Regions from separate parts of the Dorea sp. YH-dor226 genome, predicted to be linked through region 1. Evidence: riboswitches for the same ligand, from Rfam matches in the RefSeq annotation. Region 1 holds a riboswitch; the other holds the start of a gene.
What was found. Region 1 has a riboswitch for cobalamin ahead of ABE547_RS06300 (uroporphyrinogen decarboxylase family protein). Riboswitches for the same ligand answer to the same signal wherever they lie in the genome.
Positions count from the first base shown of each region.

Region 2: it holds a riboswitch for cobalamin, as region 1 does, so the genes downstream of both, ABE547_RS13195 (hypothetical protein) here and ABE547_RS06300 (uroporphyrinogen decarboxylase family protein) in region 1, are expected to answer to the same signal.

Region 1 covers NZ_JBDOHS010000005.1:118,610-134,649, reverse strand. Annotated here, with positions in the region: gene ABE547_RS06340 (MATE family efflux transporter) at 1-602, shown strand, start outside; gene ABE547_RS06335 (helix-turn-helix domain-containing protein) at 715-1,935, shown strand; gene ABE547_RS06330 (double-cubane-cluster-containing anaerobic reductase) at 2,042-3,196, shown strand; gene ABE547_RS06325 (methionine ABC transporter ATP-binding protein) at 3,465-4,469, shown strand; gene ABE547_RS06320 (methionine ABC transporter permease) at 4,472-5,140, shown strand; gene ABE547_RS06315 (MetQ/NlpA family ABC transporter substrate-binding protein) at 5,197-6,033, shown strand; gene ABE547_RS06310 (AEC family transporter) at 6,137-7,048, shown strand; gene ABE547_RS06305 (uroporphyrinogen decarboxylase family protein) at 7,066-8,145, shown strand; cobalamin riboswitch at 8,207-8,383, shown strand; gene ABE547_RS06300 (uroporphyrinogen decarboxylase family protein) at 8,461-9,582, shown strand; gene ABE547_RS06295 (GTP-binding protein) at 9,590-10,552, shown strand; gene ABE547_RS06290 (uroporphyrinogen decarboxylase family protein) at 10,575-11,444, shown strand; gene ABE547_RS06285 (corrinoid protein) at 11,463-12,113, shown strand; gene ABE547_RS06280 (uroporphyrinogen decarboxylase family protein) at 12,123-13,139, shown strand; gene ABE547_RS06275 (ASKHA domain-containing protein) at 13,143-14,741, shown strand; gene ABE547_RS06270 (uroporphyrinogen decarboxylase family protein) at 14,797-15,918, shown strand.
Region 2 covers NZ_JBDOHS010000020.1:24,126-40,165, reverse strand. Annotated here, with positions in the region: gene ABE547_RS13230 (TetR/AcrR family transcriptional regulator) at 1-460, shown strand, start outside; partial or broken gene ABE547_RS13225 (thiamine pyrophosphate-dependent enzyme) at 623-1,279, shown strand; gene ABE547_RS13220 (DUF2325 domain-containing protein) at 1,409-1,687, shown strand; gene ABE547_RS13215 (ATP-binding protein) at 1,818-3,125, shown strand; gene ABE547_RS13210 (hypothetical protein) at 3,349-3,498, shown strand; gene ABE547_RS13205 (FeoB-associated Cys-rich membrane protein) at 3,570-3,707, shown strand; gene ABE547_RS13200 (YoaK family protein) at 3,917-4,561, shown strand; cobalamin riboswitch at 4,576-4,773, shown strand; gene ABE547_RS13195 (hypothetical protein) at 4,941-7,664, shown strand; gene ABE547_RS13190 (ABC transporter substrate-binding protein) at 7,677-8,891, shown strand; gene ABE547_RS13185 (iron ABC transporter permease) at 8,931-9,953, shown strand; gene ABE547_RS13180 (ABC transporter ATP-binding protein) at 9,957-11,072, shown strand; gene ABE547_RS13175 (hypothetical protein) at 11,159-11,638, shown strand; gene ABE547_RS13170 (TrkH family potassium uptake protein) at 11,635-12,975, shown strand; gene ABE547_RS13165 (TrkA family potassium uptake protein) at 12,998-13,651, shown strand; gene ABE547_RS13160 (ATP-binding protein) at 13,664-15,118, shown strand; gene ABE547_RS13155 (response regulator transcription factor) at 15,084-15,773, shown strand; gene ABE547_RS13150 (PHP domain-containing protein) at 15,813-16,040, opposite strand, start outside.

The sequences.
Region 1 (16,040 bases):
CATCGACAAATGCAGCAATTATCGGTCATCTGGGCAGTGCGGCAGTAGCTGCGAACTCGGTTGCACAGGTGGCAAGACAGCTGGCGTTGGTTGTGTGCTTTGGTGTATCGAACGCGACAGCAATCTATCTTGGGAAAACCATCGGGGAAAAACAGTATGAGCTTGCAAAAGCATATGGAAGAAAGTTCTTAAAACTCAGCATTCTGACCGGACTGGCAGGTGGATGTATGATACTGATTGCTTCTCCGATTGCAGTCAGATTTATGACACTATCGGCAGAAGCACAGGGATATATGAAATTCATGTTTTTTGTCATGTCTTATTTTTCACTCTGCATGTCGATCAATACAACGTTGATCGTGGGAGTTCTCAGGTCCGGGGGAGATACAAAATACGGGCTTGTCGTGGACCTTGGAGGAATGTGGTGCTTTTCGATTATCTTTGGAGCAATTGCGGCATTTAAGTTCCATGCGAGTGTACAGATCGTGTATGTTATATTGATGAGTGATGAAGTGATCAAGATACCGATGTCCGTCAGCCGGTTCTTCAGTTACAAATGGATCAAGAATCTGACCCGGGATAATTCTGGAACGATCAATTGATGATAGCTATAAACAGTGCGTATTATTGACAATACCGATTGGACATGGTTTTTTGCGTTGAATATAATGAAAAGTAGTATGCAGATATTGCAAAAAACGGGGTCATGTGCACATGAAGAAAAAGTTTGATATCAATATATGTTATAGAAAAGTGTTTGAAACGGTAAGTTCAGAATGTAACATTCAGAAGATTATTGATATGATTGCGGATTATACAGGAGTATCCTTTGTGATTGTCGATATCGGAGGAAAGGTGCTCGCTGTTTCAGCCGGATTATCTGATAATAATCCGGTTTCGAAGGAAGAAGCGGACAGACATGATACCATCATCAGTCTGATATCTCAATGTGTGGAAGTGAAAGAAACCGGAGAGAAGGCGTCATCCCTGCATTTGAAAGCAGAAGAAAAATACTGTGAGGTCAATACGATTGAAGTAAAAGGAAATACAGAGGGTTTCTGCATTCTGATTCCGGAGGATGATGACCTAGAAGATGCGCCTGTTTTGGGTCAGGTGAATGACATCGTTTGCCAGGCGCTTGGGATGATTTTTGAAAGGCAGGGTGTCAGGGTACATTATCATTCATCTACCATCCGACGGATGATTGCAAGAAGTCTGTTTGAAGGCGAGGAAAGAGACGGGCTTCGGGGAAAAGAGATACAGAAGATGTATGATGCCTATGTGATGAAGCCGTTTATGATTGCTGTTTTGAAGTTAAAGAAAGATCATGTGCTTCGGCTTCAGAAAGCAGGAAACAGTCTGATTGATACTTACCCGAATTCTTTTGTATATATTAAGGACAATCTCATATTTGCTTTATTTTCGGATATTTATATGGAAGACCAGAAGGCAAAGTTAATCTACATGCTGAATGACATGTGTGATAATTACGAGATGGTATGTGCGGTCAGTGAAATATTTGATGATATTGATCTGATAGAAAAAAAGAAGTTTCTGGTTACACAGGCGCTCCGGATCGGAGAAAAGACACATGCGGAACAGAATCTTCATCAGGAATATGATTATTACATCCAGATTGTCTGTTCCTGTGCAGCGCCTTTTATAGGAAATGCGCGTTATCTGGAACAGCCTTTGAATCGTCTGAAACAGGAAGATCAGGTGAAAGGAACGGAATTCTACAATACACTGAAAGAGTATTTATTGCATGGCAATAATGTCAGTATGACATCAAAGCATCTGTATATTCATCGTAATACTATGATATACCGGCTATCCAAGATCAATGAGATACTGGGAGTAGATATCAATGACCCGAAGATTGCAAGGCAGCTGATGATCAGTATCGTGCTGCAGGAACAGGAAAATATGGAATAATTGTGCATTGTGCCTAATCGAAGAGTGATGGTTTGTACATAGAATAAATTGGATTTGAGGAATGCGTATGCTAGAATAGAGGTGATAGTATTAGAGGAGAGACAGAATGGAAGTAATAAAAGAATTACCTGAAATATTTGAAGAGTTTGCAGAACAGAAAAAGAAGTCGTTTTTGACGATTAAAGAATTCAAGGAACGACAGATTCCCGTAATCGGAGCATACTGTTCCTATTTTCCGAGGGAAATAGCAGTTGCAATGGGAGCAGTTCCGGTTGGATTGTGTTCTTCGTCGGAAGAAACGGTTCAGATTGCAGAAACGGTTCTGCCCAAGAACATCTGTCCGCTTGTCAAGTCAAGTTATGGATTTGCGATTTCGGATAAGTGTCCTTACTTTTATTTCTCAGATCTGGTTGTTGGAGAGACGACCTGTGATGGGAAAAAGAAAATGTATGAGATGCTTTCGGAGTTTAAAGATGTATATGTAATGGAACTGCCGAACACACAATCAAAAAACGGACTGGGACTCTGGAAACAGGAGATCATTCGTCTGCAGCATTATCTGGAAGAAAAATTTCAGGTTGTCATTACAGAAGAAGATATCAGACGGGCAATTCGTATGGAGAATGCCAGAAGAAGTGCTTTAAAGCGGCTGTATGAAGTGATGAAGCTGGATCCTGTACCGATCATGGGGATGGAGCTTCTGGATGTGTTATATGGCAGTAAATATAAGCTGGAGATAGAAAAAGTTCCGGGAGAGCTTGATGCTTTGACGAAGCAGATACTGGAAGAGTACGAGAATAAACCAAAGCGGGAAAAGAGACCCCGTATTCTGGTCACAGGATGCCCGATCGGAGGAGACTCCAAAAAAGTGGTGAAAGCAATCGAGGATAACGGTGGTGTAGTAGTAGCTTTTGAAAACTGTACAGGTGCAAAAGTGATTGATAAGCAGGTGGATGAGAACAATCCGGATGTTTATGAGGCGATTGCAGAAAAATACTTCACCATTGGCTGTGCAATTATGACACCGAATGATCATCGTATTGAACTTCTGGGAAGAATGATTGATGAATTTAAAGTCGATGGTGTCGTGGAGATGATCCTGACCGGCTGCCATTCTGTACATATGGAATCTATCAGTGTACGTAATTTTGTCAATGAAGAAAAGCACATTCCTTATCTGGATGTGGTTACCGATTACTCGCAGGGAGATGTCGCACAACTGAATACAAGAATGGCCGCATTTATTGAAATGCTTGAATAGAAAATGAAAACACTCATCGCAAAGATGGGTGTTTTTTTCTGCAGGAGCGGATTTTACCGGTTATTGTGAATGTAATATGGAGTCAAGTACTATAGATAATGCAAATATACACAGTGTATTTATTAATAATATAAATAAGTGCACAAAAATCAAAAGTACAGATTGTGCATTGTGCACAATCACGCTGGAGAATATTGGAAGAGTAAATGATGAAATGAAGGGAGATTATCAATAAAATAGTTAGAGTGTTGAATAAGGAGGAAGAACATTGATTGAAATAAAGAATTTAAAAAAAGTATGGGAAGATGGAACCAGTGTTTTGGAAGATATTAATCTTACCATAGAAGATGGAGATATCTATGCACTGGTAGGACGCAGCGGTGCCGGAAAATCAACGTTATTGCGTTGTATCAATGGATTAACATCATACCAGGAGGGAAGCCTTATGGTGGATGGCTGTGAAATTAAAAATATGAAAGAAAAAGAATTAAGAGAATTCAGACGTCATGTTGGCATGATATTTCAACAGTTTTCCCTTCTTGAACGTGAGACCGTATATCAGAATATTGCTCTTCCGATGCAATGCTGGAAATATTCAAAGGAAGAGATCGATAAAAAGGTAAAAAGCCTGCTGGAACTGGTTGGACTGACGGATAAGATGAATGTCAGACCAAGAAATCTCAGTGGTGGACAGAAACAAAGAGTTGCTGTTGCAAGGGCGTTGACTATGGATCCTAAAATTTTACTTTGTGATGAGGCAACATCGGCTCTGGATCCTAAGACTACAAATTCTATTCTCGACCTTCTGATGGAGATTAATCAGAAAATCGGCATAACGATCGTCATCGTGACGCATCAGATGGAAGTTGTAAGAAAAGCCTGCAATAAAGCCTGTATCCTGGAGCATGGAAAAATTGCAGATGAGGGTACGGTAAAGGAGATCTTTATCAGACAACCGGAATCTCTGCAAAGACTTCTCGGCGAGGAGAGACTGCAGCTTCCGCAGACAGGTCATAATATTCAGATTGCACATCTGGTAAACGGAATTCAGGATGGGGAGTTTTTTGGAAAGATGTCAAAAGATCTTCATTATGTATTTCCAATTTTGAACGGACAGATCCAGGAGTATCAGGGAGACAAGATGGGAATCTTTGTAATTAATGTTGATGATGAACATCTGGAGCAGGTTGAACAGTATCTGGATAAGAAAAATATGAACTGGCATGAACTTCATGCAAATATGGCAGAAAAAGATGAGGAAGGAGAAGAATAATAATGGCTCTGAAAAATTACACATTTCTTCAAATATGTCAGATGTTAATAGCACCGGCAATCGTAGCAACACTTAAAATGCTGGTGATTTCCAGTGTTCTTTCCACCTTTTTTGGGTTTTTTATCGGAGTGGCTCTGATTGTAACTGAAAAAGGCGGACTGTGTGAGAACATTGTTGTAAACAGAGTTTTGGACTTTATTGTAAATATGATTCGATCATTTCCGTTTATTATCCTGATGATTTCAATTATTCCTTTTACAAGACTGGTTGTTGGTACTTCTATTGGTGAAACGGCTGCACTGGTGCCATTGACCGTTGCCTGTACACCATTTATGGGACGAATATTTCAGAACAGTTTCAAAGAGATAGATCCGGCTTTAATTGAAGCAGCACAGTCTTTTGGTGCTTCAAAGACACAGATTGTAGTAAAAGTAATGCTGAAAGAAGCAGTACCGTCAATTATATCAGGTCTTTGCCTTGGCGTTATTAATCTTCTCAGTGCGACTGCGATGGCAGGTGCAATCGGTGCAGGTGGATTAGGTGCAGTAGCTCTTACATATGGATATCAGAATTTTAATCAGAAGATTATGTATTCTATTGTTGTAGTTCTGATTGTTCTGGTGGCATTTATCCAGTATTTCGGAGACTGGATCTACAAAAAACTTAAATAACCATGATAGAAGTAAGCATCTGCTTATTTTTATATACAATTATTCAGGAGGTAAGTATGAAAAAAAGATTAATCAGCGTATTATTATGCGCAGCAATGGCGGTAACAATGCTTATGGGATGTGGAAGCTCATCTTCAGAAGAGGAGACAACAGAAGAGACGACAGAGGAAAGTTCTGATGAAAAGCAGGTAATCAAGCTTGGTGTCAGAGCAGACTTCATTGACATGGTAGAGGCAATTCGTGCAAGTGTAGAAGAAGCAGGATATGAACTGGATGTTACAACTTTTGATGACAGTATTCAGCCAAATGTGGCTCTTGGCGAGGGAAGTATTGATGTAAACTGGTTCCAGCATCAGCCGTATCTTGACAGCTATAATGCAGAGAACGGTACAGACTTTGTTATGGCTCAGCCTTATACACACTATCCGTTATTTGCAATGTATTCTGAGAATCTGGAATCTGTGGAGGATCTTCCGGATGGCGCAACAATCGGATTATGTAATGATGCTACCAATCAGGCAAGAGGTCTTAAGATGCTTCAGGATCTGGGACTGATTACATACGATGAAACAGTAGAAAGTCCGACAATTTATGATATCAAAGACAATCCGAAGAACCTTCAGTTTGTAGAAGCTGAGATGAGCGTACTTCCACAGTCCCTTCCGGATGTAGATGCGATTATACTTGCTGCTCAGCATATGTATAATGCAGGACTGGATGCTACAAAATATATTGCAGAATCTCAGGATGGACCAGATTACAGTCTTGGATTTGTTACAAGAAAAGAAGATGCAGATGCACAGTGGCTGGCAGATCTTGTAGAAGCAGCACGTTGTGACGCATTGAAAGAGTACTTTGAGAGTAATGGTGGAATTCAGATTCCTGCATTCTAGTTCAGATGAAAGTGTTCATAAGTAAAAAGGGCAGACAGGTAATGACTGTCCTTTTTACTTTTTGAAAATAAAACATCGTCTGTGAGAGGAAAAGGAGAACAACATGGAACTGGCTTCAATTACATTGTACAAAACACTGGTAATGGTAATCCTTGCACTTGCAGGAGTCATGAGTTACAAAACAGGGATTGTGGATGAGGAAATCAATAAGAAACTGTCGGATCTGGTATTGACATTGTTTACACCGATTCTGCTATTTACTTCATTTCAAAAGGAGTTTACCCCCAGCCTGCTTTCGGGATTGGGAGTGTCGGTCGTATTGTCAGTTTTATCATTTATGGTGATATGGTGTATCTGTAAGATTGTGGTGCGGAAACAGAATCAGGATTATGCAGCAGTTGAGCATGTGGCGATCATGTATTCGAACTGCGGATTTATTGGAATCCCGATGGCACAGGGAATATTTGGAGCAGATGGTGTATTTTATATGACGGCATATGTTGCCCTGGCCAATTTTCTGTTATGGTCACATGGAATTATCGTGATGTCCGGAAAAATGGATGTCAAATCTTTAAAAAAGGTATTTACATCACCAACAATCATTGCCATTATTTTCGGTGTATTATGTTTTTTTCTGCAGATCCGGATGCCTGCGATTATTGAAGAACCATTGGAAATGATTGCAAATATGAATACACCGATGGCCATGATGGTGGCGGGTATTAATATTGCACAGGCAGATCTGAAACATACATTTAAAAAGGCCAGATTGTACTGGCTGAGCTTTGTAAAGCTGATTGTTATGCCAATGGTGCTGATCGGGTTGTTTTACTTTTTACCGGTAGACAATGTCATTAAAACGGTAATGATATTGGCTTCTTCCTGTCCGGTAGGGGTAACGGGAAGTTTATTTGCACTCAGATACGGGAAGGATGCAGTCTATGCGTCTGAACTTTTTGCGATGTCGACGCTGCTTTCTATCATTACTGTACCATTTATGATGTTGTTTTGTTGAGTTTAGGGGGAATAAAGATGGAATTGATCAAACCGGAAATGACGCCGAAAGAAAGAGTGACGGCATATGCCAGAGGGGAAGAAGTTGACAGGATTCCGACTTCTCTGAGTGCCGGAGAAACAGCTCCTCCATTGTATGGAATCAATATCTGTGATTACTATTTTTCGGCTGATGCAATGGTTGAAGTGGAGACAAGGCTTGCAGAAGATTTCCATGCGGATAACATGGGAGTGGGATTGGGGCTTAGAACGCTGGTAGAAGCGCTTGGAACAAAACTGGAGTATCCAAAGAAGAATGTGTCCTATATTGCAGAGCCGGCTTTGACCTCTTTTGCGGATATTGATAATATGGAACTTGTGAATATAGAAAAAGACGGAAGATTTCCAATTATTGTGGAATCATTTGAACGGCTTCAGGAACGATTTGGAGAAGAAAGAATTCTTGGAAGTGGTCTTGCGGGTCCGTTGACAACGGCCGCCAGTCTGATCGGAACGGAAAAATTTTTAAAAGCAACCGTGAAAAATAAAGAAGGAGCTCATCGTCTGCTTCAGTTCAGTACGGATTGTATTGTAAAATGTTGTAAAGACATGAATCAGAAGCTGGGAATAAAATTCATGCTGTCAGAGCCGATGGCATCCAGGAATCTTCTGAGCAAGAAGCAGTTTCAGGAGTTTTTCCTGCCTTATCTGAAACAGGCTGTACAGAGAATGAATGAATTTCAGCAGGGAACATCCATTCATATCTGTGGCAATACCAAAGATCGCTGGCAGGAGGTGGTTGATGCCGGAGTCAGTGGTTTCTGGGTGGATAATTGTGAAAGCCTGCAGGAGTTAAAAGATGCGCATGGAGATAAGATTGCAATCAGTGGCAATCTGTCACCGGTAGATGTGCTGAAAGATGGAACGATCGAAGATATTGAAGAACATGTAAAACGGTGTATTGCGCAAGCCGGAGATAATCCATGCGGATATAATCTCTGTCCGGGATGTACGACACCGGTAGGAACTTCCAAAGAGCATATGATCGCATTTATGAATGCGGCGGCTGTTTACGGTAAAGGGGCCAGAAAAGGATACATGCCAAAAGGAATGCTATAGATGAAAGCTATAATCATATATGAATTACTAATTAGTGATGGGTGTTTTCCTATGCTATTATATACATAGTAATCTATATAGTGATGCACGTGCATTGAAAAGGGAATCCGGTGAGAATCCGGGACAGCCCGCTCTACTGTGAAACGGACGATAATCCCAGTTGCCACCGGTATACAGGGAAGGCGGGATTAGAGAGAGAAGTTAAGTCAGGAGACCTGCTATATATGAACGGACTTTTCGGTGGGGAAAAGGCAGCAATTACGCTGCTTTTTCTGTGCCGATTTTTATTATTTATACGAAAGAGGTGGAAAGACTATGACTTATGAGGAACTCCTTCGGGAAATGAAAGAGCAAAAGGATGAAATGACAGTCATGGAGCGTATGATCGGGTACGCCAAGGGAGAGGAAGTGGATCATATACCGTATCGTCTGGTGGGATCGGATACCACTGCGGATCTTTACGGATATACGCTTCAGCAGTACCGGGACTCACTGGAGATTCGTTTTGATATCATGGAGAAGATGCACGAGGAATTCGGAAATGCAGCAATCGGGATTGGTGTGGGACTTCAGTCGATCGGAGAGGCTGTGGGATCCAAAATGCGCTATCCGGAAAATGGTCTGGGATTTGTGTCTGAGCATGTATTGAAGGATTATGCACGGTTAGATGGCATGGAGGTGATCGATCCTCATAAGTGTCCGAATCTGGAAGCAATTATCGATACTTTCCGGAAGTCAAAGGAAAGATTTCCCGGATGGGGTGCGGGAAATGGAGTTGCAGGGCCGATGACGACTGCAACGTCTATCAGGAGACTGGATGAGATCCTGCGGGATACGGTAAAGCATAAGGAGGAACTGCACAGGCTGCTGGATTATTGTGTACAGTGTAACTTAAGCTGGATCCGTACGGTGACAGAGGAATTCGGTCCGCTTCCTGTCAATATCGCAGAACCATCCGCTTCTCTCAGTGTACTGAGTAAAAAGCAGTTTCTGGAATTTGAAAAACCACATCTGCAGGATCTGGTAAATGGAATTAAGGAAATTACGGGAAGGATGCCGACGACTCATATCTGTGGGAAGACGAAAGGAATCTGGGAAGATCTGATCGAGATGGGATTCACGATGCTGAGTGTGGATAACAGTGAGGATCTGGAAGAAGTAAAACGCTGTGTTGGAAACAGGATGAGTATATCCGGTAATGTTCCGCCGGTTGAAGTTTTAAAATATGGTTCTATTGACGATGTGATAGAGTCAGTAATTACCTGCCTGAAGAAAGGCAGTGACAGTCCAATGGGATATTCACTGGCAGCAGGCTGTCAGGTGCCGCCGGGAGTTCCGAGAGAGAACCTGTATGCATTTATCTATGCTGCCAGAAAGTATGGCAGAGGAGCCAGAAAGGGATGCCTGCCGAAGGGACTGAAAGAAGCAGGAATCTAGATCAGGTATGCAATGCCGTAATGAGAAGGATAAAAAGGATGGAAATGGAATGGAGATACAGATCGTGTCCGGATTCCTTGGAGCCGGAAAGACTACATTTTTAAATCAATATCTACCGCTTCTCGAAGGGAGAACCGTCGTGATCGAGAATGAGTTTGGAGATATCGGGCTGGACGGGGGAATGATGCCGGAAGATGTTCCGGTAAAGGAGCTGTACTCCGGATGTATCTGCTGCAGTCTGGCGATCGATTTCCGAAAGGGAATCCGGGAGATTGCGGAAACGTTTCGGCCGGACCGGATTGTGATTGAGCCGTCGGGAGTAGGACGGCTGTCAGATATCGTAAATGCATGTATGCAGGCAAAGGAAAAAGATGGAGTGGATCTTACGATTACGAAGCTGATTACGGTAGTTGATCTGGCAGGATTGGAAGAATATGCAGACGGGTTTGGTGCATTTTATCAGGATCAGATTAGGAATGCGGGACTTTTGCTGCTGAGTCATCTGGAGACTGTATCCCTAAAAGAGAAGAAATGTCTGATTGAAAGGATTCGGCAGATGAATCCAAAGGCAATCATATATGGCGAAGACTGGAGAGTGATGCATCCCGATGCTTTGCTGGAGCTTGTTGAGATGACGGGAGATCATGAGAGGAACAGAAAAGTGGGCATGATTCTTCCAAGGTCTGAAAAACAGGTGTTTTCCAGCATTTCTATACAGGGTACCAGGGCAATATCCGAATCGGATCTTATGAGGATCTTGCGGGAATTAAAGGCAGAACGTTATGGAAAGGTGATACGGGCAAAAGGAATCATTGAAGACACAGACGGAAGAAGGATGCATTTTGATTATACGCCGTCAGCGGTATCGATTAAGGAGATGGATACTGCGGCCGGAGATAAGAAGGATACAGTTGCCGTCGTGATTGGATGTGAATTGAAAGAACAGGCAATCCGAACGTTATTTTTATAAAAAAGGAGGTTGAGAGAAGAGAATGGGAGAAATCAAAGATTTTTATTGTACCTATGGAAATTCCGTCGGAATCAGTGAAGAGGTGACGAAAGGGTTGGAACTAACATTCCCGGAGGCATATCTGCACTGTGATTCCATGGTGAGACTTTCAAAGGCTTTGAAGGAGCATGACGGTGCATCGTTTTGTGAATTGCCGTTCTGCCATACGGTTGAGGCGGAAGCTATGGGAGGAATCATCAATTATGGAAATGCGGTGACCGGTCCACGGGCAAAAGAATATATCTGCACTTCCGTGGAAGAGCTTCTGGAACTTCCGGAGATGGACTTTTCAAAGGGAAGGATTCACGAGGTACTGCTGGCATGTAAGGAACTGAGAAATCAGGGAGAGCATGTGGTTCTTCAGGTGTCAGGTCCGTTTACGATCCTGAATGTGTTGATTGATGCAAAATATGTATTTAAGGGATGGCGCAAAAAACCGGAAGTTATGAAGGAAGTTTTCTGGAAACTGGGAGATCAGATCTTAAGATTCATGGAAGAAGCAAAGAAGTATGATGTGGATCTGATCAGTTATGCAGATTCTTCCGGCGGCGTAAGTATTCTGGGACCGAAGATGGCAGAACAGGTGGTCAGTGAGTTTACGTATGAATTTCTGAAGAAGGTGGAAATACTTGCTGATGATAAGACATTGATGTTATTATGTCCTAAGACAACATTTGCGCTTTTGGGAACGGAAAAGGCGGAACTTAAGGACAGAAAGCTTTCCGGACCGATGAGCTATGGAGAAGGCTGTATCGAGATGATCGGAAAGGCAAAGTTTGCGGGCCAGATGTGTATCAAAAATGTAGGATATCAATTAGAAAACGGTCTTTTTAAAGAAGTGAAATTAAAATAAAGAGTGGGAGGCAGGAACATGAGCTCAAAAGAGGAATTATTAAAGAAATTATCAGACGGCGTTGTGGAGATGGAAGAAGATGATGTGGCAGAAGCTGCACAGGAATATCTGGATGCAGGTTATCCTGCATTTGACGGCATTATGGAGGGTCTGGTAGACGGTATGAACCGCGCCAGTCAGCTGTATGAGGAAGAAGAATATTTTGTAACGGATGTTCTTCTCTGCTCTGATGCGATGTATGCAGGACTTGACATTCTGCGTCCTTATCTTCCGGAGGTGGCAAACGATGATAAGATCACGGGAGTGATCGGAGTTGTGGAAGGAGATACACACGATATTGGTAAGAATCTGGTCAAGATCATGCTGGAAACAGCAGGATTCAATATGATCGATCTTGGAAGAGATGTGCCTCTTCAGCAGTTTGTAGATACAGCAAAAGAACAGAATGCTGACTTTGTGTGTATGTCAACTCTGATGACGACCACAATGGGAGGTATGGAGACGGTCATTCATCTTCTTGAAGAAGCGGGTATTCGCAACAAAGTAAAGGTTATGATCGGCGGAGGCCCGATCTCTCAGAAGTTTGCGGACAAGATCGGTGCGGACGGATATTCACAGAATGCTGTTGAAGCTGTAAAACTTGCGAAAAGATTATTAAATATTGCATAGGAGAAGGATATGTTAACACCAAAAGAGAGACTGAAACTGATCATGGAAGGAAAGAAGGCAGACCGTCCGGCATGTATTTGTCCGGGAGGCATGATGAATATGGTGACTGCCGAATTGATGGATGAGGTACAGGTCTATCTTCCGGAGGCGCATACCGATGCGCGAAAGATGGCAGATCTCGCGAAAGCGGTATATGAAAAGGGCTGTTTTGAGAATTATGGGGTTCCGTTCTGTATGACGGTAGAGGCAGAAGAAATGGGAGCCAGGGTTGATATGGGATCAAAGGTATATGAACCGCATGTGATAGAGTATGTGATAGACTCTGTAGGTGAGTTTCATAAGCTGACCCCGGTTGATGTCACAAAGGGACGTGCGAAAGTTGTGCTGGATGCGATCCGGATATTGAAGGAAGAGACGACAGGCGTGCCGATCGTAGGCAATCTGACCGGACCGATCAGTACTGCCAGTTCCGTTATGGAACCGGTGATCTTCTATAAGGAGCTTCGTAAAAAGAATAAAGAAGCACATGAATATATGGCATTTATCACCGATCAGCTGATCACGTTCGGACGTGCACAGATAGAGGCGGGAGCCGATGTGATCGCAATCTCTGATCCAAGCGGAACCGGAGAGATCCTGGGACCGAAGTTCTTTGAAGAATTTGCAGTGACTTATATTAACCGACTGCTGGATGCTCTGCAGGCGGAAAAGATGGGAACGATCGTACATATCTGTGGACAGATGCGACCGGTCTATCGTGAGGTAAACGAACTTCACAGCAATGTACTGAGCTTTGATTCGGTGGTTCCGATGAAAGAGGCAAGAGAGCACTTAAATGACAGAGTGCTGATGGGCAATGTCAGTACCTATGCACTGGAATTTGGAGATCCGGCGCGCGTTAAGATGTTAACCAGAAGCTGTCAGAAACATGGTTCTGATATTCTGTCCCCGGCCTGTGGTCTGGGAATGAAGTCTCCGCTTGTGAATGTGCAGTCTATTTTGGAGTGCCTGAAAGAGGAGGCATAAGGGATGGCAGAGATAAGAATACGACAGACCGGCCAGGTGATCCGCTGCGAGGCGGGAGCAGGTCTTTTGAATACACTTCTGGATGCCGGTGTGTTTGTGGACAATCCGTGCAGTGGAAAAGGAATCTGTGGAAAATGCAAGGTAAGGATTCTGTCCGGAGAAGTATCGGCCATGTCTGAGACGGAAGAAAAGTTACTGAAGCCGGAGGAAATTCGTACAGGAATCAGACTTTCCTGTCTGACAGAAGTAATGGGGGATATTACCGTGGAACTTCTTCAGAAAGAAAGAAAGCATGAAGTACTGACGAAGGGATATATGCCGGCGTTTGAGAAAGATCCGTATGATGGCGGATATGGAATTGTGATCGATATCGGTACGACGACTGTGGTGACTGCACTGATCGATCTTGCTTCCGGAAAAGAACTTGCCAATGCTTCTATGATCAACGCACAGAAGCACTATGGTCTGGATGTACTGACCAGGATCACATATGAGTATGAGCACCCGGAAAGTGGAATTCAGGAGCTTCAGGCGGCAATTGTCCATTCCATCAATGCAATGATTGGAGAAGCCTGTATGGAAGCTTCTGTGGACCGAAATGCGATTCGTGAGATCGATGTAGCGGCAAACTGCACCATGATGCACATGCTGCTTGGTGTGGATGCGAGATCCATCGGGAAATCGCCATATCGCCCCAAGTTCACAGAAGCACAGAAGCTTCTGGCAGTGGATATCGGGATCGAAGCGGCAGCAGATACCAGACTGTACTGTCTTCCACAGGTGTCAGCTTATATTGGTGCGGATATTGTGGCGGGAGCATACGTGTGTGAACTTCAAAAAGAAAAGGGAAATGTTCTGTTTATTGACATTGGAACCAATGGAGAGATCGTGCTTGCAAGCCAGGGAAGACTGCTCTGCTGCTCCTGTGCTGCGGGGCCGGCACTGGAAGGTATGAATATCAGCTCCGGTATGCGGGCAGCAGAAGGAGCGATCGAGGATGTCCGGATCACAGAACAGGGCATTGAGCTTAAGACGATTGGAGAGCAGGAACCGGCAGGAATCTGCGGAAGTGGAATTCTGGCAGTGGTAAAGGAGCTTCTGCGTACCGGAATCGTAAAAAAGACGGGTGTATTTGTAAAAAAGGAAAAGCTGGAAGAAGATGATTATCGGTATCCCTATATTCGCCTGAACGGGACGAAGCGGGAATTCATCCTGCATGAGAATCCGGAACTTCTGGTCACACAGGGGGATGTACGCCAGGTACAGCTTGCAAAAGGAGCGATTCTTTCCGGCTTCGTTGCCCTGTTAAATAAAGCGGGAATCCGGATGGAGGATCTGGATAAAGTTATGATCGCGGGGCAGTTTGGTGCACATCTTCCGGCAGAATCTCTGGTCGGCACCGGAATCCTTCCGGAGGAAGTGGGAGATAAGCTGATATATGTGGGAAATTCTTCCAAGACGGGTGCATATATGTCCCTGATGTCTGCAACTGTGAAGAAAGAAGTGGAAGAACTGGCATGCCGGATGGAATATATGGAACTGGCTGAAACTGAGAATTATGAAAGAATCTTTACGGAGAGTATGATCTTTCCAACATTTTAATTAAATATGGAAATAACATGTGTTCGGGCATATATGCACGAGAACGGAGGTGCCTATGGAATACGATGAACTGAAACGACTGATGAGTGAGCAGAAAGATGAGATGACGGCGGCAGAGCGAATCAAAGCCTACAATGCCGGAGAAGAAGTAGATTATCAGCCTTATACGCTTCAGGCTCCGGATCCGGCGATGGCAGACATCTTTGGATTCACAACTACACAATTTGCGAAAGACTTTGAAGTAAAAAGCGAGGTCATTCGAAGGAGAAAGGAAGAGTTCGGGCTGGATAGTTTTAACGTGGGGCTTGGACTTAAGACGATCGGAGGTGCGCTGGGATCAAAACTGCGGGCTCCGGAACACGGAATTGATTATGTGGAGGAGCATATTCTGAAGGATTATGCGGATTTTGACAGGCTTGAAGTCACAGATCCGTATAAAAATCCGGTGCTTGCACCGATCCTGGAAAGCGCAAAACGTCTGAAAGACCGTTTTCCGGATGTCAGCATGACGACCAGCGTTGCAGGACCGATCTCGACAGCGATTGCGGTACGACCGGTGGAAATGGTGCTGAAGGATACCAGAAAAAATCCCGAGATGCTGCATAAGCTTCTGGATCTGACCGTAGAGTGTTCCCTGCGGTGGTTTGACGCATTTTATCATGAATTCGGACCGGTTGGAACGAATTTTTCAGATCCGGTCACCTGTATGGATGTGATCAGCAAAAAGCAGTTTGATGAATTCTCTCTTCCATACATTAAGAAACTGATCGATGGAACGGAAAAAATCATGGGTTCCAGACCGGGAGCGCATATCTGCGGCAAGACCAGTCCGATCTGGAGTGATCTTGCGGATGCAGGACTGTTTTCCTTCAGCATTGATAACTGTGAGGATCTTGCGGTGGCAAAAGCAGCGGTCGGAGACCGGATGCGGATCGCAGGAAATGTTCCTCCGGTTGACGTTATGAAAGAAGGAACCATAGACGAAGTCATTGAAGCATGTAAAGAATGTATGATGAGATGTGCGGACAATCCGGCAGGATATATTCTGAATACCGGGTGCCAGCTGCCGATCGGAACGCCGAAAGCGAATGTAGAGGCATTTATCTATGCGGCGAGAAAGTATGGAAAAGGAGCAAAGCTGGGACAGATACCGAAAGGATTGCGGGAGTATATGTAATTATTGTAAACATTATTACTAATAGAAAGTCGGAGGCAGAGACTGAAAGCTGGTTTCTGCCTTTGATAGTTCTATATATAAATGATTTCTTACTGAATAGATATGAAAATAGTAAGATGGAA
Region 2 (16,040 bases), on a different contig from region 1:
CCGCAAGTTCCAGTCCAAAAAGGATATCGTATTAAGTGGTATGGAGCAGGAGAGGTGGCGCGGCAATCTGACGCCGGAGGCTTTCAGGAACATTCAGTGGGAGCTTGTGCCTGATCTTGAGATGTTTATGACAGAATATATGAACCGGATCACGCCGGATTTTGTAAGGCTGTCGATCGGACTCAGAGCGCCGCAGCTGTACGAAGAAGCAGCGCCGCTCGTGATGAAAGTCCCACAGGCATTTCTGTCCACTCTGACGGAATATTTTCAGGAGATGGAACGCCGTGGAAAGCTTCCGCATATGGATTTTGAATGCCTTGCACTGACAATCTTTTCCAGTACGTTCGGATATACATTTTTGAATGCATCCTTTGGGGATCAGCTTTTTTCTGTCAGCCGGGAGCAGTATATCAGGCAGTCGGTTCAGACATTTATTCAGGGAATCCAGAATCAGAAATAGCAGGAATTGCGGTACCATCAATGCGTGGTGCCGTATATTTATCACTGATATGCAAGCAAGTACGTGCATATATAATAAGGAAGGAGATCATTATGGAGATTACGGGAGCGGAATTATTTGTAAAAGCCTTGAAAGAAGAAAACGTGGAGACGTTGTTTGCCTATCCGGGAGATCAATCAGGTCTTTGAACATGCCGTGATTGCAACGGATGTGGGACAGAATCAGATGTGGGCGACTCAGTTTCTGGAGCTTACTCCGAAGAAGCAAATGTTGACTTCGGGAGGTCTTGGAACCATGGGGTATGGTCTTCCGGCGGCAATCGGAGTGCAATTGGGAAATCCGGATAAAGATGTCATTGCTATCTGTGGGGACGGCGGTATTCAGATGAATATTCAGGAGATGGTTACGGCGATCGTGTATGAGCTTCCGATCATTATCTGTATCTTGAATAACGGATATCTGGGAAATGTCCGCCAGTGGCAGGAAATGTTTTTTCAGAAACGGTATTCCTGCACCTGTCTTCGATACCGGAAAAGTTGCCAGATTACCTGCAATACACCGTCTGCCTGTTGTCCCGAATATGTCCCTGATTTTATCCGGTGGGCAGAAAGCTATGGCGCGAAGGCAATTCGAGTGAAGCGGCAGGAAGAGATCAAGATGGCACTGGAAGAAGCAAAGAATACAAAATCCGTTCCAACCGTGATTGAATTTATCATTGATCCAGAGATGAATGTGCTGCCCATTGTACCTCCGGGAAGTTCCATCGATGATATGATGATGGAAGATGAGAAAAAATTCAATGAGGCAGAAAGAAATTGACAATCAAAGGAGAAATCTATAATATAAAAGAAAGGAGTTAGCGCAAACTAACAAAAAGGATACGCCGACGAGGCGTTTTCTTTTGTAACATGGGTTAGTCAAAACTAATATGTGGAAAGGAGAAGAAGTATGAGCGTAGTAATCATAGGTGGAAATGAATGCATGGTACGACAGTATAAAGAATTATGTCAGGAATATCAGTGTGAAGCAAAGGTGTATCCCAAGCAGAAAAGCAGCCTGAAGGGAATAGGAAGTCCGGACCTGCTGGTGTTATTTACCGGAACGGTATCGCATAAAATGGTGCGAAATGCGCTCAGTGAAACGAAAGGTCAGGATGTGAAAGTGATTCGATCACATACAAGCTCCATGTCAGCATTAAAGAATATCCTGGAAGAAAATGTAGAGTAGAATTACCAATAACGTCCTTAAAAATGTACAATATTGCAAAAATACGTCCTTAAAAGTGTTGACTAAGAATATTTTCAGGTATAAAGTTAAGAATAAAGACATATAATGTGTTGTAGGACGGAGGGATATTATGAAACGATTCGCCTTGGATAAACTGAAAGAATGGAAAGAAAAAAAGGGCAGAAAGCCGCTGATTATCCGTGGAGCCAGACAAGTTGGAAAGACCTGGCTCATGAAAGAATTCGGGAATACGTGCTTTGAAAAAGTTGCATATGTGAATTTTGACAGTAATCCAAGGATGCAGCAGGTATTCGATGGTGAGATTAGTATTGAAAGAATCGTTCTTGCAATCAGTGCAGAGACAGGAGTGTCAATTGACAGTAAAAGTACACTTCTGATCTTTGATGAGGTACAGGAAGTTCCAAAAGCTTTGTCCGCTTTAAAGTATTTTTATGAAAATGCACCGGAATATGCAATTGTTGCAGCTGGATCGCTTTTAGGAATCGCATTGCATAAAGGAACATCTTTCCCGGTCGGAAAAGTTGATTTCATGGATCTCTACCCAATGAGTTTTCAGGAATTCCTTTGTGCTCTAGGAGAAGAACGGTTTGTGTCTCTGTTACAGGGGACAGACATCGGGATGGTGACGATGTTTAAATCAAAATATATTGACCGGCTACGTGAATATTATTATGTGGGAGGAATGCCGGAAGTGGTGCAGACATTTGTTGACACCAGAGATTGGAATAAGGTTCGTGAAATTCAGAAGAATCTTCTTGACTATTATCAGCAGGATTTCTCAAAGCATGCGGAAGTTTCGCTTGTTCCGAGACTGAATCTTGTTTGGAATTCTATTCCGATGCAGCTCGCTAAAGAAAATAAAAAGTATATATACGGTCAGGTCAGAGAAGGAGCACGTGCAAAAGATTTTGAACTTGCAATTCAGTGGCTGCTTGACTGTGGATTAATTCATAAAGTTCAGAGAGTGAATAAACCATCATTGCCATTGAAAGCATATGTAGATTTTAATGCGTTTAAGATATATTTAGCGGATATAGGTTTATTGATTGCGATGGCAGATCTTGATGCCAGGGTGATTATTGATGGAAATCGGATTTTTACAGAATTTAAGGGAGCATTAACGGAGCAGTATGTTCTTCAGCAATTGGTTTCAGAAGTCGGAATAGACCCCTATTATTATTCTACCGCTAATTCAAAAGGGGAGATTGATTTCCTGTTGCAGGGAAAAACATCTGTGATTCCGGTAGAAGTCAAAGCAGAGGAAAATCTTCGTGCAAAGAGTCTAAAGGCATTTTGTGATAAATACGAACCGAAATATGCAGTCAGGACATCTATGTCAGATTATCGTGCTCAGGAGTGGATGACGAATATTCCGCTTTATAATATTGACAGAATCAGAGATTATCTGGAAAAATGAAGGAACATTACAAAACAGATTGAAAGGAGAAAGATATATTTCAGCCTGCAAAAAAGCGGAAATATAGCTTGATGAGTTGATAGTGGGCATATATTGAAAATAAAGTAAAATAAACCCCGTAAGATGGGATAGATAATATGAGAGAACAGAAATTGGATGATAGGTAAGGGTAAAATTATAAGATTTTTCATACATCGCCAAGTGTATGGTCTGAATCCAAAGAATGACGGGGAGTTCTGAGAACATAGAGGGTGCAGCAAGACAGAAATATTATAAATGCCCATATCAGACGGTGGTACTGGTATCTCATCGGAAATCGACGATGAATGTGGCGGATGCAGTTTATGAGATGGAAAACGGACGGATTTCCTGAAAAACGGACATAAAGTATTGCAGGAATGATAAGTGTGTAATATGATGAGAAGTACCAGGAGGTGCCGGATTATGGGAACTTTCATCGTGTCTCTGTTGCTGGCGGGAGCAGCCGTGTTGGCTGTACGCAGCATGATAAAGCGTAAAAAAGACGGAAAATCTCTGCAATGCGGAGGGGACTGTGCCAATTGCAGCAGACACTGTCATTAAACTGAATGAAATACAATAATTATAATCAGTAATTCTGCGAACAGGGCTGTTAAAAAACGGCCCTGTTTGACATTTGTCTGATGACGGATATAATAGTGACAGAAGATAGAAATGACAGAAGATAGAAATGACAGGAGAACGATAAGATGCAAATAAAACATGAAAAACATAAGCCGGGGAAGATCCGGGAGATCCTTTCCAGAAAACAGATGTCAGAAGCATTTGTCAACAGTGCGTTTCTTGCATTGTCCGGAGGATTTCAGGATGCTTATACGTATAACACAAGAGAAGAAGTATTTTCCAATGCACAGACAGGAAATGTAGTGCTGATGAGTCAGCACTTTATGGCAGGAGAATGGCAGGCAGCATTTCGGTATCTGCTTCCTTTGCTTGCATTTGCAATGGGGGTTCTGATTGCAGAGCAGATACAGCATCGTTATAAATATGCAAAACGGCTGCACTGGCGTCAGGGTGTTTTACTGATTGAGATTGCAATCCTGTTTCTGGTAGGATTTATTCCCGTCAGATATAATATGGCAGCAACGGTGTTTGTTTCTTTTGCATGTGCCATGCAGGTACAGAGTTTTCGTAAGGTAGACGGATACTCTTATGCAAGTACCATGTGTATCGGCAACCTTCGAAGCGGAACTGCGTCACTGTCCGTGTATCTGAGAGAAAAGAAACCGGAACAGCTCAGGCAGTGCTTCTATTATTTTGGAATTATTCTGTTATTTGCAATTGGTGCCGGTGTCGGAGGTAATCTGTCTGCGACGTATGGCATTCATATGATCTGGTTTTCCTGTGGTCTTCTTCTGATCAGTTTCTTTCTGATGTCACTGGAAAAATGGAAGTGAATATGATATATTACACTTGATATAAAACTGCAGGTGTCAGTTCGATAGAGTCTGTCGCAACTGGTGAAAAGGGAAACAGGTGCAAATCCTGTGCGAACTCGTCACTGTGAGCAGGGAACAGGGAAGCCGATATGTCACTGAGAGATCGGGAAGACAGCTTCTTATGTGTGGATCTGCAAGTCAGGAGACCTGCCTGTAGTGTACACGGGACAGATCAGATGATAAGTCCCAGGCCACGAGTAATTGGTCGTACATGAATGTAATATAAGTCATTCGTGCGCCCTCTTACAGATGCCTTCGTAAGAAGGCGTTTTTTCGTACATCTATGTAAAGGTGTATACGAAAGGATTCGGTTGAAAAGAAGGAGGAAAAGAAGAGTATGAAGCGTAACACGAAACGATTGCTGGCATTGTTCCTGACAGCAGCACTTACGGTGACTCCGATCTCGGCAGTCCGGGCACAGGATTCCGGAGAATCCGGGGAAAGTATCCGGACAGAAGAGGTGGCTGTGGCAGAAGAGCCGGCGATTCAGGAAGAAAATCCGGTGGTTCAGGGTGAAGAACCGACATTGCAGACAGAAGACGAAAAAGCGGACGAAGAACAGGAAAGTCTTCTGCAAGATCCGCCTGAAGACGTGCAGACAGAAGAGAGTATGAATACGGTACAGACTTCAGATGTATTCGGAAAGACCACTGTATTTTCAGACGGGGAATATCTTCCTGCAGAATTTACTTTTACCGGGGGCACCGGAAAGGTACAGATCACCTGCGAAAAGGTTGTGATCAAAGAAGGAAATATCACTGCATGGATCGTATTTAGCAGTGACAAGTATACAACAGTTGAGATAAATGGAACGAAATATACATCAGAAATGATTGATGGGAAGAATACATTCAAGATCCCGGCGGATCTGAACTGTGATCTGTCGATCGCAGCGCTGACAACCGCAATGAGTCAGGAACGATGGGTGAATTACACGATCCATATTACACTTCCTGAGGGAAGTACTCCGATTACAGACCAGGAACCAGAACCGGCCCCGGGAGAGAATCCCGGAGAAGAGTCTGGTGAGGAAGAAGAACCGGGAGAAGAGGAACCGGGAACACCTGCACTTGCAGATGGTATGTATCATATGGATGTAACTACCAGTTCTTCCATGTTTAAAGTTGTAGATTGTGTACTGATTGCAGGAACGGGTCAGATGCGCGCGGTGATTACTTTAAGTGGTACCGGATATGACAAGCTCTATATGGGAACTGCTGAGGAAGCAAAAAATGCAGATGCATCCGAGCTCATTTCCTACGTACCGGATATGACGGGGAAATATACGTTTGAGATTCCGGTCAGCAGCCTTGATACAGCAGTTGCGATTGCAGCACATTCGGTAAGCAAAGATACATGGTATGACCGTACTTTGACAATACATTCAGAAAATGCCAGAAAATTTGTAGAAGATGGTATATACCGGATGAATGTGGAATCCAGTGCGAGTATGTTTAAAGTGATCAATTGCTTGCTTACTGTTGAGAACGGTAATATGAGCGCGGTGATTACTTTAAGTGGCACCGGATATGACAAACTGTATATGGGAACTGCCAAAGAAGCAGAGAATGCTCCGGCGGAGGATATGATTCCGTTTCTTGTAAATTCGGAAGGAAAATATACATATATTGTACCGGTAGCAGGTCTGGATGCAGAGATTGAAGTTGCAGCACATTCCATCAGTAAAGATCTGTGGTATGATCGTAAGCTGACTTTCCTGACAGAAGGAATGGAAAAGCAGGAACTGCCGTCGGGAGATGATACACCGACAGAAGATCCGTCGGGAGGAAATTCGTCAGGGAACACACCGTCAGGTGGAACCGGCAATTCATCTGCCAACAATGGTACTCCGGATACAGAGTCAAAATATGAGTCTGATTTAAGCGGAGGAACCGGACGTGTGAACAGTGAAACTGCATTAAAGGATGGAGTATACACTCCGGATAAGTTCTCATGGTCAGGCGGAACCGGAAGAGTAGGTATCTCCTGTAACAAAGTGACGATTACAGGAGGAAAAGCGTATGCAACTCTGGTATTTGGAAGTGATAAATATCAATATGTCAAAGCAAACGGGAATGTATACTATCCAAGCTCAAAGGGAAATGGTTCCACAACATTTGTGATTCCGGTTGCTTTGAATAAGAATAATCAGATCATCGGTATGACAACAGCCATGTCTGCTGCACATGAAATCACATATACAATATTTATCTATCTTGCCGAGGCGGCAAAAGCAGATGGAATGAATGTAAGTGGCATGGCCGGAAGCAATGAAAAGCTTGATGACGAGGCACCTGAGATTCTGGGGCTGGAGTATGAATCTGAAACAGAGATTGCATATGCTGAGTATTTCAGAATCTATCATTATAAAGGCGGCATTACGCTTCTGGAGATTGATCTTACAAAGGATACGCTAAGAGATCCCGAGAAAAAGACGGACGAAGAAACAGATTCCGAAGATGCGACAGAGGATGAGAAAGATTCAGAACTGACACCTTCGCAGGAGGCAATTGTACAGCTTTATCACGGAAATGTTGTGAAATACCTGATCGTACCGGAAGATACAGAGATTCCGGCAGGTCTGGATAAAGAGATGATTGTCATTGAAAAACCTGCAGAGCATGTATATGCTGCGGCCGAGGAAGCTCTTCTGTCAATGGAAGATCTGGAACTTCTGGAAACAATTGCGGCCATTGGATATGAGAAAGCAGATTGTCCGTCAGAAAAGATTGCAGAAGCGCTGGGTAAAGAAGAGATCGTCTATGCGGGATCTTTTGATGATCCGGATTATAAAGCTTTACTGAAGTGTAAATGTGATCTCAGTATCTTCCCATCAGAACTGCTTCCGAAAGACGAGGAGGAGCAGGAAGAGAAGATGGAGATTCTGGATGCCATCATCGAAAGGCATACGATTCTGGAACTTCCGATGTTTGTAGATCGTTCGGCAGATGAAGAGGAAGAACTTGCACAGAAAGAGTGGGTGAAAGTCTACGGTGCATTGTTCGGTTGTGAAGAGAAGGCCGCAGAATTATTCGATGCAGCCTGCAAAGATGCGAAGTAAGAGAAAAGAGACATGATGATGAGAAAAAAAGTTTACCAATTGATCTGTGTTATGCTTTGTGTAACTATGATGACAGCCGGTGTTCTGACCGGCTGTAAGGCAAAAGAAGATACTTCAACCGGTCAGAGCGCACAGGGGGAAGGGGGCAGCACAGATGCTTCGGAACAGGAAGAAGAGGTACCTGTAATTCAGGGGCTGGAATATGAGCGTACAATGGAACTTGATTATGCGGAAGCATTTGATGTGTATTACTATCGTGAAGGATATAAGCTGATTGATGTGCATAATGACAGAAGGTATCTGATCGTGCCGGAGGAAAGTGATGTTCCAAAAGAGCTTGACAGCGATATCATTGTTCTGGAACAGCCTTTGGACTGTATCTATCTGGCAGCAACTTCTGCCATGGCACTGTTTGATGCGATCGATTCGATCGGAGCTATACGAATGTCAGGAACACAGGCTTCCGGATGGTATATTGAACATGCGGTGGAAGCGATGGAAGCCGGGGATATCATATATGCAGGAAAGTATAGTGAGCCGGATTATGAGATGCTGATTGATGAGGGGTGCGATCTGGCGATTGAATCTACCATGATATTACATACCCCGAAGGTTCAGGAAATGATAGAGGATCTTGATATTCCGGTATTCATTGACCGTTCCAGCTACGAGTCTCATCCGCTCGGAAGAACAGAATGGGTGAAACTTTATGCGGCTATGATGAATCAGGAGACGGTGGCAGAAGAATTTTTTGCTGAGCAGACAGAGATCATAGAACAGTTGAAAGATTTCAAAAATACAGAAAAGACCGTGGCATTTTTCTATGTCAGTACAAATGGAACAGTGGTAGTCAGAAAGAGTGAAGATTACATCCCGAAGATGATAGAGATTGCAGGAGGAAGATATGTGTTCGAAGATCTGGAGAACAAGGAGAGTGACAGCGCAGCAGTTGATCTTTCGATGGAAGAATTTTATGCGGTTGCACAGGATGCAGATTATCTGATCTATAATTCCAGTATCGACAATCCGATTGAGAGTATCGAAGATCTGACTGCAAAGGATGAGCTGTTTCAGGAATTTAAGGCGGTGAAGGAAGGCAATGTCTGGTGTACTGGAAAGTATCTTTATCAGGCTACTGATATTGTGGGAAATCTGATCGCAGATATTCACCTGATGCTTACAGATGGAGATGAAAGCCAGATGACATTTTTGTACCATGTGAATTAAGCCGGCCCATGTGCCGGATGGGAAAAAGAGGAAAAGGTTATGGAGAAGAAAAAACAGAGGATATCCAGATATATTCTGGTCTTTACAGTGTTGGGGGTCTGTTTCTGCGTGATTACGGTATTGAATATCAATACTGGAAATGTACAGATTACATTACCGGAGATCGTGAAAATATTATTCTGCCATGAGGGTGATGCTGTTGCAATGAATATTATCTGGAAGATCCGCCTTCCAAGAGTGCTGATGGCAGCAATTCTTGGCGGGGCACTGTCCTTGTCGGGGTTTCTTCTTCAGACCTTTTTTTCGAATCCGATCGCGGGACCATTTGTACTGGGAATCTCTTCCGGAGCGAAGATGGTCGTGGCACTGACGATGATCGTATTTCTGAAATATTATCGTGCGATATCATCGTATACTTTGATCTTTGCAGCGTTTGTCGGAGCGTTGATCTCTACCGGATTCATTCTTCTGATGTCCGGAAAACTGAATCATATGGCGACGCTTCTGGTTGCGGGGATCATGATCGGTTATATCTGTTCTGCAATTACGGATTTTGTTGTGACCTTTGCAGATGATTCTGATATCGTGAATCTGCATGGCTGGTCACAGGGCAGCTTTTCGGGAATGAACTGGAGTAATGTTAAGGTGGCTGCGTTACTGGTAGGAGTGACGCTGATTTTGACATTTTTATTGTCGAAACCGATCGGGGCGTATCAACTGGGAGAAGCTTATGCACAGAGTATGGGCGTGAATATCCGGTGGTTCCGCGTGTCTCTGATTCTGTTATCCAGTGTCTTTTCGGCATGTGTGACAGCATTTGCGGGGCCGATCTCATTTCTGGGAATTGCAGTGCCGTATCTTGTAAAACAGGCACTTCATACAGCAAAACCATTGATTGTAATTCCCGGCACTTTCCTCGGCGGGGCTGTATTCTGTATGATGTGTGATCTGATCGCAAGAATGGCTTTTGCTCCGACGGAGCTGAATATCAGTACGGTAACTTCAATTTTTGGTGCTCCGGTTGTCATCTTTATGATGCTTCACCGGCAGAAAGAGAGGTAGAAGATGGCAGAATATTATGTACAGATGCAGAATCTGACTGTCGGTTATCATGGAATTCCATTGATCAGGGATATCAATATCGGAATAGAAAAAGGAGAGATCGTGACGTTGATTGGTCCAAACGGGGCCGGCAAGTCGACGATCTTAAAAAGTATCATCCGGCAGCTTAAGACAATCTGCGGGAGTGTATATGTAGAGAAGGATGAGCTCAGAGACCTCTCATACAGACAACTATCTACCAGAATGGCAGTTGTTCTGACAGAACGGATGAAACCGGAACTGATGACGTGTCGTGATATTGTTGCAACCGGTCGTTATCCGTATACCGGTAAGCTGGGAATACTGACTGCGGAAGATGAAGAAAAAGTGGATGAAGCGATGGCAGCAGTACATGCAGAAGAACTTCAGAATCTGAGCTTTGATGCGATCAGCGACGGGCAGCGTCAGAGGATACTTCTGGCGCGCGCGATCTGTCAGGAACCGGAGGTCCTGATTCTGGATGAACCGACTTCTTATCTGGATATAAGATATAAACTGGAGCTTCTTGCAATCTTAAGAAGGATGGCAAAGGAGAAAAAAATTACAGTGATCATGTCCCTGCACGAGATTGATCTTGCACAGAAGATCTCAGATAAAATTCTCTGTGTAAAGGGGGATGCAATATCCCATTACGGAACCCCGGAAGAGATATTCAAAGAAGATCTGCTCCGTGATCTGTACGAGATAGATAATGGATATTTTGATCCTTGTTTTGGCAGTATTGAACTGCCGAGACCGGAAGGAAAGCCGCGGATATTTGTAATATCTTCCTGCGGGACGGGGATTCCGGTCTACCGGAGGCTTCAGAAAGAGAATATTCCGTTTGCAGCGGGAATTCTGTATACGAATGATGTGGATTACCAGCTTGCCAGACTTCTTGCAGTTCAGGTTGTGACGGAAGAACCCTTTCAGCCGGTCAGTGACCATGCGTATCAGAAAGCCATTTCCCTGATGGAAGAATGTGAACTGATACTGGATGCCGGTGTAAAGATCGGCTCCTGTAATCAGAGAATGAAAGAACTTTTGCTTATGGCAGAGCGTATGGGAAAGCTGAAAAAGACGAAAAGAACAGTCATCTAAATATAATCTTAATACGTATACGCGAATATTATTACCTTCTTAATACAAAATCCTTTATGATAAAGGTAGAAAAAGAAGGTGATAATATGTTGACGAATATGATATTGATATTGGTTATGGTGGCTGCGGGAGCGTATGGATACTATCTGACATTCCGCTTGGATGGCTGGCTTACGGAAGACAAAAAGCAGAAATTGAAAGATGAAGAAGCGCAGAGCGGGGAAGCCTGCGCTCTATTATTTGGAAGCGGAAGCCGGATGAAGCTTCTGGAACAATGGGTAAGAAATCACGGATTGCTTCCGATTGTGATCGAAGAGATCGGTATTCGCAGAGAATGGAATAATATTTGTCTGGTCGTTGCAGCGTCAGAGTCTGACGAGGACAATCTCTGTATCTGTAAACTGATTCAGAAGATGTATCATACGGAACAGGTATATGGAATCTGTAATGACAGATTGAACGAGGCGATGTATGATCGTTTTCATATTCGGATTCTGAAAGAAAATGCTGAGATTACCCGGCAGTTGGAAGGAATGTTTCAGAGAAATGAGGCAGGGGTGGCATGAAGATGAAGATTCGAAGACTGACGCAGACACAGATGATCGTAGTTGGTTATCTGCTGATTATTTTGATCGGAGCGATGCTTCTGATGCTTCCGGCTGCAAGCAGAGATGGTAAAGTGACTCCCTTTATTGACGCATTATTTACCTCTGCTTCTGCATCCTGCGTGACGGGACTGGTAATTGCAGATACATATCAGAAATGGACGATGTTTGGACAATGTGTTATATTGCTGCTGATTCAGATAGGTGGACTGGGGTTTATGACGATCGGAGTGTTTTTTGCGATTATTCTCCATCGCAAGATCGGGCTGGTCATGCGGGGAACACTGCAGGAGAGTGTCAATATTCAGCAGATTGGCGGAATTGTACGTCTCGCAAAAAAAATCATGCAGGGAACGCTGGTATTTGAAGGAACGGGTGCTGTCATTCTTGCACTTAGGTTTCAGAAAGATTTTGGTTGGGTCAGAGGGATTTATTACGGAATCTTTCATTCCATATCTGCTTTCTGTAATGCAGGATTTGACCTGATGGGAACAAGGGAAGCCTACAGTTCTTTTACATGGTATGACGGAGATCCGGTAATCAATATTGTGATCATGTTCCTGATCATTATTGGCGGAATCGGGTTTTTTGTCTGGAATGATGTTGCGATCCATAAGTTCCATGTTACCAGATATCGTCTTCATACTAAGATTGTACTTACGACGACGGCGATACTGATCGTATCCGGTGCGATTCTTCTGTATCTGTTTGAAGCAGACCGGACGCTTGCCGGCATGTCCGGATCGGAGAAGATATTCTGTTCCCTGTTCGGGTCCGTGACTGCAAGAACGGCAGGATTTAATACCGTAGATACTGCCGCACTTTCAGACAGCAGTAAGATTGTTACGATTCTTCTGATGTTTATCGGAGGAAGTCCGGGCTCTACTTCAGGAGGAATTAAGACGACAACGTTTGTGGTACTTCTTGTATACGTCAGTGCCAATCTGAAAAATGAAGATTCCTGCCATATATTTGGAAGAAGACTGGATGAGGGCTCAATTCGGAAGGCAAGTACCGTTATGTGTACCAATCTGTTTCTGATCGTTGCTGCAGTTATGATATTGACTGCGATTCAGCAGGAACCGGTGATGGACATTGTGTTTGAAGTCGTATCTGCAATCGGTACGGTGGGAATGTCCACGGGAATGACCAGAGGACTCACCGGGATTTCAAAATGGGTGATTATATTTCTGATGTATTGCGGGCGGGTCGGAGGATTGACGTTTGCACTGTCTCTCAGAGGACACAGAGCAAAGTCACCCTTGAAAGAACCGGTGGAAGCAATTACAATAGGATAACGAAAGTGTGGGAGAGGAAGATATGAAATCAATATTGATTATTGGACTTGGAAGACTGGGACATCATCTGTGTGAAAATATGATTCGTCTTGGAAATGAAGTGATGATTGTAGATAAGGCGGAGGAAAAGGTAGAAGATCTGCTTCCGATCGCTACCAATGCAAAGATCGGGGACTGCACCAATGAAGAGGTTTTGCGGAGTCTGGGGGTAGGAAACTTTGATGTCTGCTTTGTGTGCATCGGGTCGAATTTCCAGAGCAGTCTAGAAATCACAAGTCTTGTGAAGGATCTGGGAGCAAGATATGTGGTTAGTAAAGCAAACCGGGATATTCATGCAAAGTTTCTGTTGAGAAACGGAGCAGACGAAGTCATCTATCCGGATAAAGATGTGGCAGAACGTCTGGCAGTAAAACACAGTACCAATAACGTGTTCGACTACATTGAACTGGCAGACGGATACTCGATCTTCGAGATATCGCCGATGAGAAGCTGGGTTGGAAGAAGTATCCGGGATATGGATATCCGGTCCAGATACCATGTCAGTGTACTTGGGATTAAAGTGGACGAACATCTTCAGCTGCTTCCGCGAGCCGATTATGTTATGAAAGCGGAGGATCACCTTATGGTGATTGGTCTGAAGAGAGATGTGGATAAAATGCTGGGGAACAGCAGATAAGAGAAGATATTTATGTTAGAAAAATTAAAATCAAACCGAAAATTAATCTATATCATACGGATGACAGTGATTCTGTTTCTTGCAGATGTCGTATGTCTTTTGTTGAACTACCTTGGGGTAGAGAAAGAAAATATCCTGATGGTATTTATGGTGGGAGTGCTGATGATCAGTACCTGTACCAGAGGATACGAATATGGCCTGATTGGTGCGGCAATCAGTGTTTTGACTTTTAATTACCTCTTTACGGTGCCGGTTCATACATTTGCCATTATGAATCCGAATGATATGACGCTGATGGTATTTTTTGTGATTGCATCACTGATTTCTTCCAGTCTTGCAGTCCGTTTTCAAAAACAGCTGATTATATCAAAGAAAAATGAAGAGACTGCGACCCGGCTGTATGAAATGTCGGAGCAGTTTATCAATGTAACCGGAAAAGAGAATATTATTCAGCTTGGAATTCATTGTATCTACGAGTATACGGGGTTTGAATGTGTGGTTGAACTTCAGGATGATACGGTCATCTCAGGAACGGGCAATGAATATACGTCTAAGGATTATCTGATGTTTCCGATCATAGGAATTGTCAAACAGATCGGTATCATGAAAATATTGAATCACAACCAGGGATTAAGTGTCGAACAGGAGTTGATCGTGAAGACGGCTGCCAATCAGATTGGAATTGCGCTGGATCGGGAGTTGATCTACACACAGCAGGAGCAGATTAAGGTTGAAGTAGAGCGGGAACACATGAAGAGCAGCATGCTTCGAAGTATATCGCATGATTTCCGGACACCACTCACAGGGATTATGGGAGACTGCGCCATTCTCCTGGATTCAGAACATGTGGAGAATGAGGTGTCCAGGCAACTGATCCGTGATGTTATGGAGCAGTCCATGTGGCTTATGAAGATGATGGAAAACATTTTGAGCATGACAAAGATTGAGAGCGGTCAGACGTATATTCACAAAAGCCCGGAAGTGGTGGATGACGTGATTAACGAGGCTTCCGGTCATGTGATAGGGTTAAAAGACAGGCGTCATTACAGAGTGTCATTACCCGATGAAGTAATCGTTGCGGAGATGGATGGAAAGATGATCGCGCAGGTGATTATTAACATTCTGGACAATGCGGTCAAGCATACGCAGGAAGACGGAGAGATAACGTTAAAGGTAAAATACAGAAATCTTCGTGTATATTTTATCATTGAAGATGACGGAGAGGGAGTGCCGGAGTCGTTACAGGACAGAATATTTGATGAATTTGTATCGACATCAGATAAAAGCACGGATCAAAAGCGCGGAATCGGGCTCGGTCTTGCAATCTGTAAGGCAGTGGTAACTGCACATGGCGGAGAAATATGGGAGGAAAACCGGGAAAACGGAGGCGCCAGATTTGTATTCTGGCTCCCGGCAAAGCAGGCAGAAGAAGATGGAAAAGAAAAAGATATTAATTGTGGAAGATGACAAGTATATTGTGAACTTTATATCGATGGCATTAAAAAAGGAAGATTATGGTTTTTATACTGCCAGAACAGTGGAAGAAGCAATCAGCCTGTTTTATGCAAATCAGCCGGATCTGGTAATCCTGGATCTGGGATTGCCTGACGGCGATGGAATGGAGGTTATTCAGAGTATCAGAGGAATATCGGATATTCCGGTCATTGTTGTCTCTGCAAGACAGGAGGAACAGGAGAAGATTCAGGTTCTGGATGCGGGAGCAGATGATTACGTCACCAAGCCGTTTCATATGGGAGAGTTAATGGCGAGAATCCGCGTGGGTCTCCGAAAACTGAACCGTGCGCGGACAGAGGAGATACAGACTGCTTTTCATACCGGAAAGCTGACGGTAGACTATGAAAAAAGAATTGTAGAGGTTGCGGATCGGGAAGTGCATCTGACGCCGATAGAGTATAAGATCCTTCTTCTGCTGATCGCAAATCGGGGCAAGGTACTGACTCATAATTATATTATTAAAGAAATCTGGGGGTATGCGGAAGATATTGATGCCGGAAATCTGAGAGTTTTTATGGCAACACTCAGAAGAAAAATTGAAGAAGATCCTGCAAATCCAGAATATATTCTGACGGAGATCGGAGTTGGATATCGGTTCCGTGAATAAATCATCTGTCAGAAATTCCCGCCATATCACAGGGAATCTTTATGTGTGCGGATGGCGGGAAAGACTTTCCAGAATATGAGGAATCTTCCGGGACTTGACATAGAGCTGATAATGCGGCTCATGGATATCCGGAAGATAATGAGCATCCGAGCAGCTGATCATGCTGCAGCGTAAAAAGTAGGGATGCTCTTTTTGTATGCGGTGAAGGTGATCATAGGTTGTGATCTCTGCACAGGTAAAGGAACTGTCAGGCGGAACGAATCCCAG